Regions from separate parts of the Streptomyces sp. NBC_01190 genome, predicted to be linked through region 1. Evidence: riboswitches for the same ligand, from Rfam matches in the RefSeq annotation. Region 1 holds a riboswitch; the other holds the start of a gene.
What was found. A riboswitch is a leader RNA that binds a small molecule or an ion and turns the genes downstream of it on or off. The one in region 1 is predicted to bind S-adenosylmethionine.
Positions count from the first base shown of each region.

Region 2: another riboswitch for S-adenosylmethionine. It lies ahead of thrC (threonine synthase); the one in region 1 lies ahead of OG519_RS08125 (aminotransferase class V-fold PLP-dependent enzyme).

Region 1 covers NZ_CP108580.1:1,906,785-1,910,989, reverse strand. The annotation lists gene OG519_RS08135 (cytochrome bc complex cytochrome b subunit) at 1-204, shown strand, start outside; gene trpD (anthranilate phosphoribosyltransferase) at 449-1,513, shown strand; SAM riboswitch class IV at 1,676-1,793, shown strand; gene OG519_RS08125 (aminotransferase class V-fold PLP-dependent enzyme) at 1,807-3,204, shown strand; gene OG519_RS08120 (Lrp/AsnC family transcriptional regulator) at 3,245-3,526, opposite strand; gene OG519_RS08115 (rhomboid family intramembrane serine protease) at 3,523-4,205, opposite strand, start outside.
Region 2 covers NZ_CP108580.1:3,200,025-3,204,229, reverse strand. The annotation lists gene OG519_RS13300 (trehalose-6-phosphate synthase) at 1-967, opposite strand, end outside; gene OG519_RS13295 (glucosyl-3-phosphoglycerate synthase) at 1,229-2,194, opposite strand; SAM riboswitch class I at 2,388-2,517, shown strand; gene thrC (threonine synthase) at 2,535-3,833, shown strand; gene OG519_RS13285 (MoaD/ThiS family protein) at 3,830-4,105, shown strand.

The sequences.
Region 1 (4,205 bases):
CAGCTCTACGTGCTCACCGCGCACGCCCAGCCGAAGCCGATCGACCCCGGACCCGAGGTCGACGAGAACGGTGTCGAGCGGAAGATCAGTCCGGTCGCGCGGGTGCAGGCGAAGCTGTCGCGGGGCTTCTACGGGGAGCACAGCCAGATTCCGAAGCCGACGGCGGAGGAGTACGAGGAGATTACGAGCGGGCACGGTCACTAAGCCGCTCGCGCTGGCGTCACCAGAAAACCGGGCCGGGCCCGGGCACCCCATAAAGGGTGCCCGGGCCCGGCCCGGGGCGTTTGCCCGCTGTCGGTCGGTGGTCCGCCGCGGGTCGTTGGGGGCTGGGCGCGCGGTTCCTCGCGCCCCTACGGGGCGCCCCCTTGCGGGGGCTGGCTGGATAGGGTGGGCGGGCTGAGAGTGTGGCCCCCCTTTTTAGGTTCCAGGTTTTTCAGGAGCGTGACCCATGAGCGTTGTGAACCCCGCCGGAGGCGACCCCACGGCTCCGCGCTCGTGGCCCGACGTCCTGAGCACGCTGCTGGCCCGGCAGGATCTGAGCGGCGACGACACCGCCTGGGCGATGGACCGGATCATGCGCGGCGAGGCCACCGACGTGCAGATCGCCGGATTCGCGGTCGCGCTGCGGGCCAAGGGGGAGACCGTGGACGAGGTCTCCGGCATGGTCCGGGCGATGTACGAGCACGCCAACACCATCGAGGTGCCCGGGCCGACCGTGGACATCGTCGGCACCGGCGGCGACCGCTCCAAGACGGTCAACATCTCCACCATGTCCGCCATAGTGGTGGCCGGCACCGGCGCCAGAGTCGTCAAGCACGGCAACCGGGCGGCGTCCTCCGCCAGCGGTGCCTCCGATGTGCTGGAGAAGCTCGGCGTCAATCTGGACCTCACCCCCGAGCGGGTGGCCGAGGTCGCCGCCGAGGCCGGGATCACCTTCTGCTTCGCGGTGCGCTTTCACCCGGCGTTGCGCCATGTGGCCATCGCCCGGGGCGAGTTGGGGGTGGCCACCACCTTCAACTTCCTCGGCCCGCTGACCAACCCGGCGCGGGTACGGGCCCAGGCCACCGGTGTCGCCGATCTGCGGATGGCGCCGATCCTCGCCGGCGTCCTCGCCGAACGCGGCTCGTCCGCCCTGGTCTTCCGGGGCGACGACGGGCTGGACGAGCTGACCACCACGGCCACCTCCCAGGTCTGGGTGGTCAGGGAGGGCAAGGTCGAGCAGCGTGCCTTCGACCCCCGTGACGTCGGCATTCCGCTGGTGCCGCTGGAGGCGCTGCGCGGCGCCGACCCGGCGCACAACGCCGATGTGGCCCGCCGGCTGCTGGCCGGCGAGACCGGTCCGGTCCGGGACGCGGTGCTGCTCAACTCGGCGGCCGCGCTGGTCGCACTCAACCCCGGCAGCGGCACTCTGGAGTCCCAGCTCGCGGCCGGCCTCGAACAGGCCGCCACCTCCGTCGACTCGGGGGCGGCCGCCGCCGTACTCGACCGCTGGGCGGCGGCGACCCACGCCTAGCCGTACTTTTTCCCCCGGCTGTTCGGCCGGCTGTTCCGCCGGCCCGGCGGTCGGCGTCTGAGCCGATCGCCGGGCCGGGGGACCCGGCACCCCGTGCGAGGCGCTGTCCGTGTGGTGGACGGCGCCTTGCGCGCGCACGGGCATATGGCAGAATCCCTGGCAGGTCACGAGTGACAGCGCAAAGGCCCCGGCTCGCTGTCCGGCAACCCTCCGTCCGAGGTGGGGTGCCCCGGGTGAAGACCAGGCTGTGAGCAAGCAAGGCTCATAGCAAGCCGGACTTGGGGAGTTCTGTCATGACTGTGTTCAGCCCTGCCACCGATACCGCCCGCGAAAGCCGCGACGCCCGCGATAGCTGTCCGCCGCTGCCGGTGCTGGGACACGATGTGCGGGTCCCGCTGGTCACCGGCGGCGAAGTCGGCTACGCGGCACTCGACTACGCGGCGAGTGCCCCCGCCCTCCAGCGGGTCTGGGACGACGTGGCCGCGTACGCGCCGTACTACGGCAGTGTGCACCGGGGGGCCGGCTATCTCTCCCAGCTCTCCACCGATCTCTTCGAGCAGAGCCGGGCCACCGTCGCCGCGTTCCTCGGCTGCCGGCCCGACGACGAGGTGATCTTCACCCGGTCCACCACCGACAGCCTCAACCTGCTGGCCGCCGTGCTGCCGGCCGGCACCCAGGTCTTCGTCTTCGACAGTGAGCACCACGCCTCGCTGCTGCCCTGGCAGCGCGCCGAGGGCGCCCAGGTCACCTGGCTGACCGCCCCGCGCACCCCGGAGCAGGCCGTCGCCGCCCTCGACGTGGCCCTGCACGGCGCCCCCAAGGGGCCCAAGCTGGTCTGCGTCACCGGCGCTTCGAATGTCACCGGCGAGGTGTGGCCGGTACGGAAGCTGGCCGCCGCCGCCCACCGGCACGGCGCCCGGATCGTGCTCGACGCGGCCCAACTCGCCCCGCACCAGCCGGTGGACATCGCCGCGCTCGACGTCGACTGGGTGGCCTTCTCCGGCCACAAGCTCTACGCGCCCTTCGGCTCCGGCGTGCTGGCCGGCCGGCCCGACTGGCTGCGGGACGCCGAGCCGTATCTGGCCGGCGGCGGGGCAAGCCGCACGGTCGCCCGCCGCACCGACGGCGGCCTCGACGTCGAGTGGCACACCTCGGTCGCCGCCCGCCACGAGGCCGGCTCGCCCAATGTCATCGGTGCCTACGCCATCGCCTCGGCCTGTCGCGCGCTCACCGAGGCCGGTTTCGACCGGCTCATCGCCCGGGAGCGGCAGTTGCTGGCCCGGCTGCGGGCGGGACTGGCCGATATCCCCCAGGTGCGGGTGCTCTCCCTGTTCGGGGCTGACTCGGCCCGGGTCGGTGTGCTCTCCTTCGTCGTCGACGGCTGGAACAGCTCGCACTTCGCCGCGGCGCTCTCCGCCGAGTACGGCATCGGGGTCCGCGACGGCCTCTTCTGCGCCCACCCCCTGGTCCGTACGCTGCTCGGCGGCGAGCCGGACGAGCCCGGTGCCTGCGGAGCCCCCGACGCCGCGCCGGGCGAACGCTCCCTCAACGCGATCCGGGTGAGCTTCGGCGCGGGCACCCCCGACGAGCACATCACCCGCTTCGTCTCGGCGGTGACCACCCTGGTCAGGGACGGCGCCCAGTGGAACTACCGCACCGAGAACGGCCGCTGCGTCCCGTCCCGCGACTGACGACTCGGGACCGGCGGCTCAGCGCCCTCGGGGCCGCCGGTCAGGAGTCCAGGCCGATGGCGAAAGCCGCCTCCAGATCGTGCTGCGAGTAGGTGCGGAACGCCACATGCGTGTCCGTCGCCCGCACGCCCGGGATCTTGCTGATCCGGCCGGGGATGATGTCCGCGAGATCGTCGTGCTGGGCCACCCGGACGAGAGCGACGAGATCGTAGCCCCCGGTCACCGAGTAGACCTCGCTGACGCTGTCGAGCGCCGCGATCGACTCGGCGATCTCCGGAATCCGGTCGACAGACGTCTTGATGAGCACGATCGCGGTGATCACGGCTGGATATCTCCTTGGGTGGGCCCGATGACGAGGCTCACCTTACGCCGTGGCCGATAGCAGACCCATGCGCAGAAGAAGCCGAAGGCGAAGCCCACCACGTGGGCGAGATAGGCGACGCCGGGACCGCCGTGCGCGGTCCTGGCCGCCAGCCACTGGAGCACGAACCAGAAGCAGAGCACCGTCCACGCCGGGAAGCGCAGCGGGACGAAGAGGAGAAAGGGGAAGACACTGGTGACCCGGGCGGTCGGACAGAGGTAGAGGTAGGCGCCGAGCGCGCCGGAGATCGCCCCCGACGCGCCCACCAGGCTCCGGGTGTCGTTCGGGTGGCCGAGCGCGAAGCCGTAGGTGGCGAGGTAGCCGGCGGCCGCGTAGAAGAGGGCGAAGCGCGGCCGGCCCATCCGGTTCTCGACGTTGTCGCCGAAGACCCACAGGAAGAGCATGTTGCCGATCAGGTGCACCCAGCCCGCGTGCACGAAGAGCGCGGTGAGGACGGAGAGGAACGGCACCTTCGGATACGGGCCGGGGACCGGGCAGCCGGCCGGCAGATCGAGCCGGGCCGGAGGCAGCTTTCCGTGGAGGAGTTCGGCCGGAATGACTCCCCAGCGATCGAACCAGACCGCCTGCGCACACAGGCGCCCGGCGCCCGGCGCCACGCCGAAGCCGGCCGCCGGGCCCA
Region 2 (4,205 bases), 1.3 Mb from region 1:
AGGCGAAGGCCACGTGCACGACGCGTTCACGCCACTCGGGGCGGTCGGTGAGGAGCTGCCGGTAGGCGAGCAGGCCGCGGACGATGTTCTTGGAGAGCTCGGTCCGGTCCACCCGGACGATCAGCTTGCGGCCCGCCCCGGTCTCCGCCCGCAGCGCGGTGATCCGCTCGGCCACGTCCGGCCGGTGCGCCCGCTCCCGCAGGAAGTCGCCGTCGGCCCCGAGCCCGTGCACCCCGAGCCGGGTGGTGCGGCCGCGCCAGGTGACCTCGGGCCCGGCGGGCGTGGTGGTGACGGTGGCGCCCAGCAGCGTCTGGCAGCACGCCGCGAAGGCGTCCGCCCACCTGCGGGTGAGGAAGCCGGCCCGGTCGGCGCCGAGGATGCCGCCGAGCACCTCCTCGGCCACGTCGTCCGGCAGCAGCCGGAAGTAGTCCGGCGGCGCCCACGGGGTGTGGGTGAAGTGGCCGATCCGCAGGTCGGGGCGGCGCTCCCGGAGCATCGCCGGCACCAGCGACAGGTGGTAGTCCTGCACCACGACCGCCGCGCCCCGGTCCGCCTCCTGGGCGAGCGCGTCCGCGAAGGCCGCGTTGTACGCCTGGTAGGACGCCCACTGGCCGCGGAAGTCCTCGTCGAAGACCGGCTCGAGCGGCGTCTGGTAGAGCAGGTGGTGCACGAACCACAGCACCGAGTTGGCGATCCCGTTGTACGCCGCCTCGAAGACCGGCCGCTCGACCGCGATCATCCGGACGCCGTCCTCGCCGACACCCCGCCGTACGGCCTCCCTGTCGCCGTCGGAGAGCGCCGCGCACACCCACACCGCCTCGGCGTCCGGGCCGATCGCGCTCAGCCCCGACACCAGGCCGCCCCCGCCGCGGCGGCTGGTCAGCTCGCCGTCGTCGCCGAGGGCGTACGAGACGGGGCCGCGATTGGAGGCGACCAGAATCCGGGCAGCGTGCTGGGTTCCGACCATGCCGCGAGCCTAGCCAGACAGGGCCCGTCTCAAACGTCCCCGGCGGCCGCGGCGGGACCGCGGCGAGCGGTGCGACCAGCCACGACGTACGGGAGCCCGCCGAGGGCGGCGGCTGCGCGGGCCACCGGTGTGCCACTGGGTGCCACCGGTGGTGACACGCTGTGCCAGTGGCCCGTCCCCGGGCCGCCGGGGGCCCCGGGCAGCCCGGTCGGGCCGCCCCGCTCAGGCAGCCCGGTTCAGGCCGCCGGTCAGGCAGCCCGCTCAGGCCGCCCGCCGGGCCAGGTACTCCCCGATCTCCAGCATCGGCGGCCGCTCCTCGGTGTCCACCGGATGGGTCCGCGGGATGAACCCCTCGTCCACCCGGTCGAACTGGGTCAGCCGCGGCCGGACCAGCGGGCCCCGGGAGAGCCGGACGTGGGCGGTCCGGTAGATCGCCGCCGCCATCCGGCCCAGCGCCTGCCCGTCCTGGTGGCGGTGGTGCCGTACGCCCACGTCCACCTGGGCCAGCGCGTCCAGGTCGACCAGGCCCAGCGAGTCGATCAGCATGCCCAGCTCCACCCCGTAGCCGACCGGGAACGGGAGCTGTTCAAGAAGTGACCGCCGGACCGCGTACTCCCCGCCGAGCGGCTGCACGAAGCCGGCCAGCCGCGGCCAGTGCAGGTTGATCAGCGGGCGGGCGACGAGTTCGGTGACCCGGCCGCCGCCGGCCGGCACCACCGAGTCGCCGGTTTCCAGCGGGCGGTCGTACATCGCCTTGACCAGCATCAGCGCCGGGTCCGTGAGCAGCGGGCCGACGATCCCGGAGACGAACCGGGAGTCGAACTCGCGCAGGTCGGAGTCGACGAAGCAGACGATGTCACCGCTGGTGACCATCAGTGACCGCCACAGCACCTCGCCCTTGCCGGGCAGGGTGGGCAGCCTGGGCAGTATCGCGTCCCGCGGCACCACCCGGGCCCCCGCCTCGGCGGCGACCCGCATCGTCCGGTCCCGCGAACCGGAATCGACCACCACCAGTTCGTCCACCAGGGGCGTCGCCGCCGACATCAGCTCGCGGCGGATCGTCGTGACGATCTCACCGACCGTGGCCTCTTCGTTCAGCGCGGGCAGTACGACACTGATCGTGCCCCGCTCGCCCGCCGCGTGTTTGGCGGCGAGCAGCAGGTCCAGCGGACGGTCGTCCGCCGACCACGATCGGCCTGTCAGCCAGCGCTCCACCTCGTTGAGCACGCGCGCTTCTCCCTGCCGTGGTGGGCCCTGGATACGGGCGGTGTGATCCATCGGACGAGTTTCAGGAGTCTCGCCTTACGGACGGCCTGCTCGGATCCACTGCTTCTCCGTTACAGTCTTGAACACGACCCGGGCTCCCGTCATGCCGAGAGCCTGGCACAAACGCCTTGGATCATCGCATCCAGTGCCATACCGCTCATCCAGAGGGGCAGAGGGAACGGCCCGTTGAAGCCCCGGCAACCCTCCCGCCGACCGCGAGGTCACACGGTGGGGAAGGTGCCAATTCCGTCTTGTGGCGATGTACGTCACGAGGAAGATGAGGAGAAAGGGCCTCGCCATCATGGCTGCGCAGACTGTCGCAAGCACCGCCGCCCCCCGGACCCCGCTCGGCGCCCCGTTCGGACCGGCCGCCGCACTGAGCTGCCGGGAATGCGGCACCCGCTTCCCGCTGAGCCCCATCTTCGCCTGCGAGGAGTGTTTCGGGCCGCTCGAAGTCGCCTACGACCTCCCGCTCGGCGACCCGGAAGCCCTGCGCCGCCGGATCGAGGCCGGCCCCACCAGCATCTGGCGGTACGCCCCGCTGCTCCCGGTGGCCGCCGATGTCGCGGAGCACCCCAACCTCGCCCCCGGCTGGACCAAGCTCGTCAAGGCCGACAACCTCGCCCGCGAGCTGGGCATCACCGGCGGTCTGTACGTCAAGGACGACTCCGGCAACCCGACGCACTCCTTCAAGGACCGGGTCGTCGCCATCGCCCTCGAAGCCGCCCGCACCTTCGGGCTGACCACCCTGTCCTGCTCCTCCACCGGCAACCTGGCCGGCGCGGTGGGCGCCGCCGCGGCCCGCGCGGGCCTGCGCTCGTGCGTGTTCATCCCGCACGACCTGGAGGCCGGCAAGGTCGTCATGGCCGCGGTCTACGGCGGCGAGCTGGTCGGCATCGAGGGCTCGTACGACGATGTGAACCGGTTCTGTTCCGAGCTGATCGGCGACCCGATCGGCGAGGGCTGGGGCTTCGTCAACGTCAATCTGCGCCCGTACTACGGCGAGGGCTCCAAGACGCTGGCCTACGAGATCGCCGAGCAGCTCGGCTGGCGGCTGCCGGACAACCTGGTCATCCCGATCGCCTCCGGCTCCCAGCTCACCAAGATCGACAAGGGCCTCCAGGAGCTGATCAAGCTCGGCCTGGTCGAGGAGAAGCCCTACAGGATCTACGGGGCCCAGGCCGAGGGCTGCTCCCCGGTCTCGGCGGCCTTCAAGGCCGGAAAGGACGTGGTCCGGCCGGTGAAGCCGGACACCATCGCCAAGTCGCTGGCGATCGGCAACCCGGCCGACGGCCCGTACGTCCTGGACGTCACCCGGCGCACCGGCGGCGCGGTGGAGGACGTGAACGACGAGCAGATCGTCGCCGCGATCAAGCTGCTGGCCAGGACCGAGGGCATCTTCGGCGAGACCGCGGGCGGGGTGACCGTCGGTGTGCTGCGCAAGCTGATCGAGACCGGGCAGCTCGACCCGGCCGCCGAGACCGTCGTGCTGAACACCGGCGACGGGCTGAAGACCCTGGACGCGGTGGCGCCGACCACCGGTCCCACCGCGATCATCCGTCCCACCGTCGCCGCGTTCCGAGAGGCTGGCCTCGCATGACTGCTTCTGTTCGAATCCCGACCATCCTGCGTACCTACACCGGCGGCAAGGCGGAGGTGTCGGCCGAGGGCTCGACGCTGGCCGAGGTGATCGGATCGCTCGAAGCGCTGCACACCGGTATTTCGGCGCGGGTGCTCGACGACAGCGGAAAGCTGCGCCGCTTCGTGAACGTTTATGTGAACGACGACGATGTGCGTTTTTCCGAAGGCCTGGAGACCGCGGTGCCGGACGGCGCCAGTGTCTCGATCATTCCCGCCGTCGCCGGCGGCTGAACCCGCCGGGCGCGGCTTTGGAGGAAGCTCCGAGGCTGTTCGGCTTTCGGTGCCCCGGTCACCCATTGCGGTGATCGGGGCGCTGTTTTTGTTACCGGGC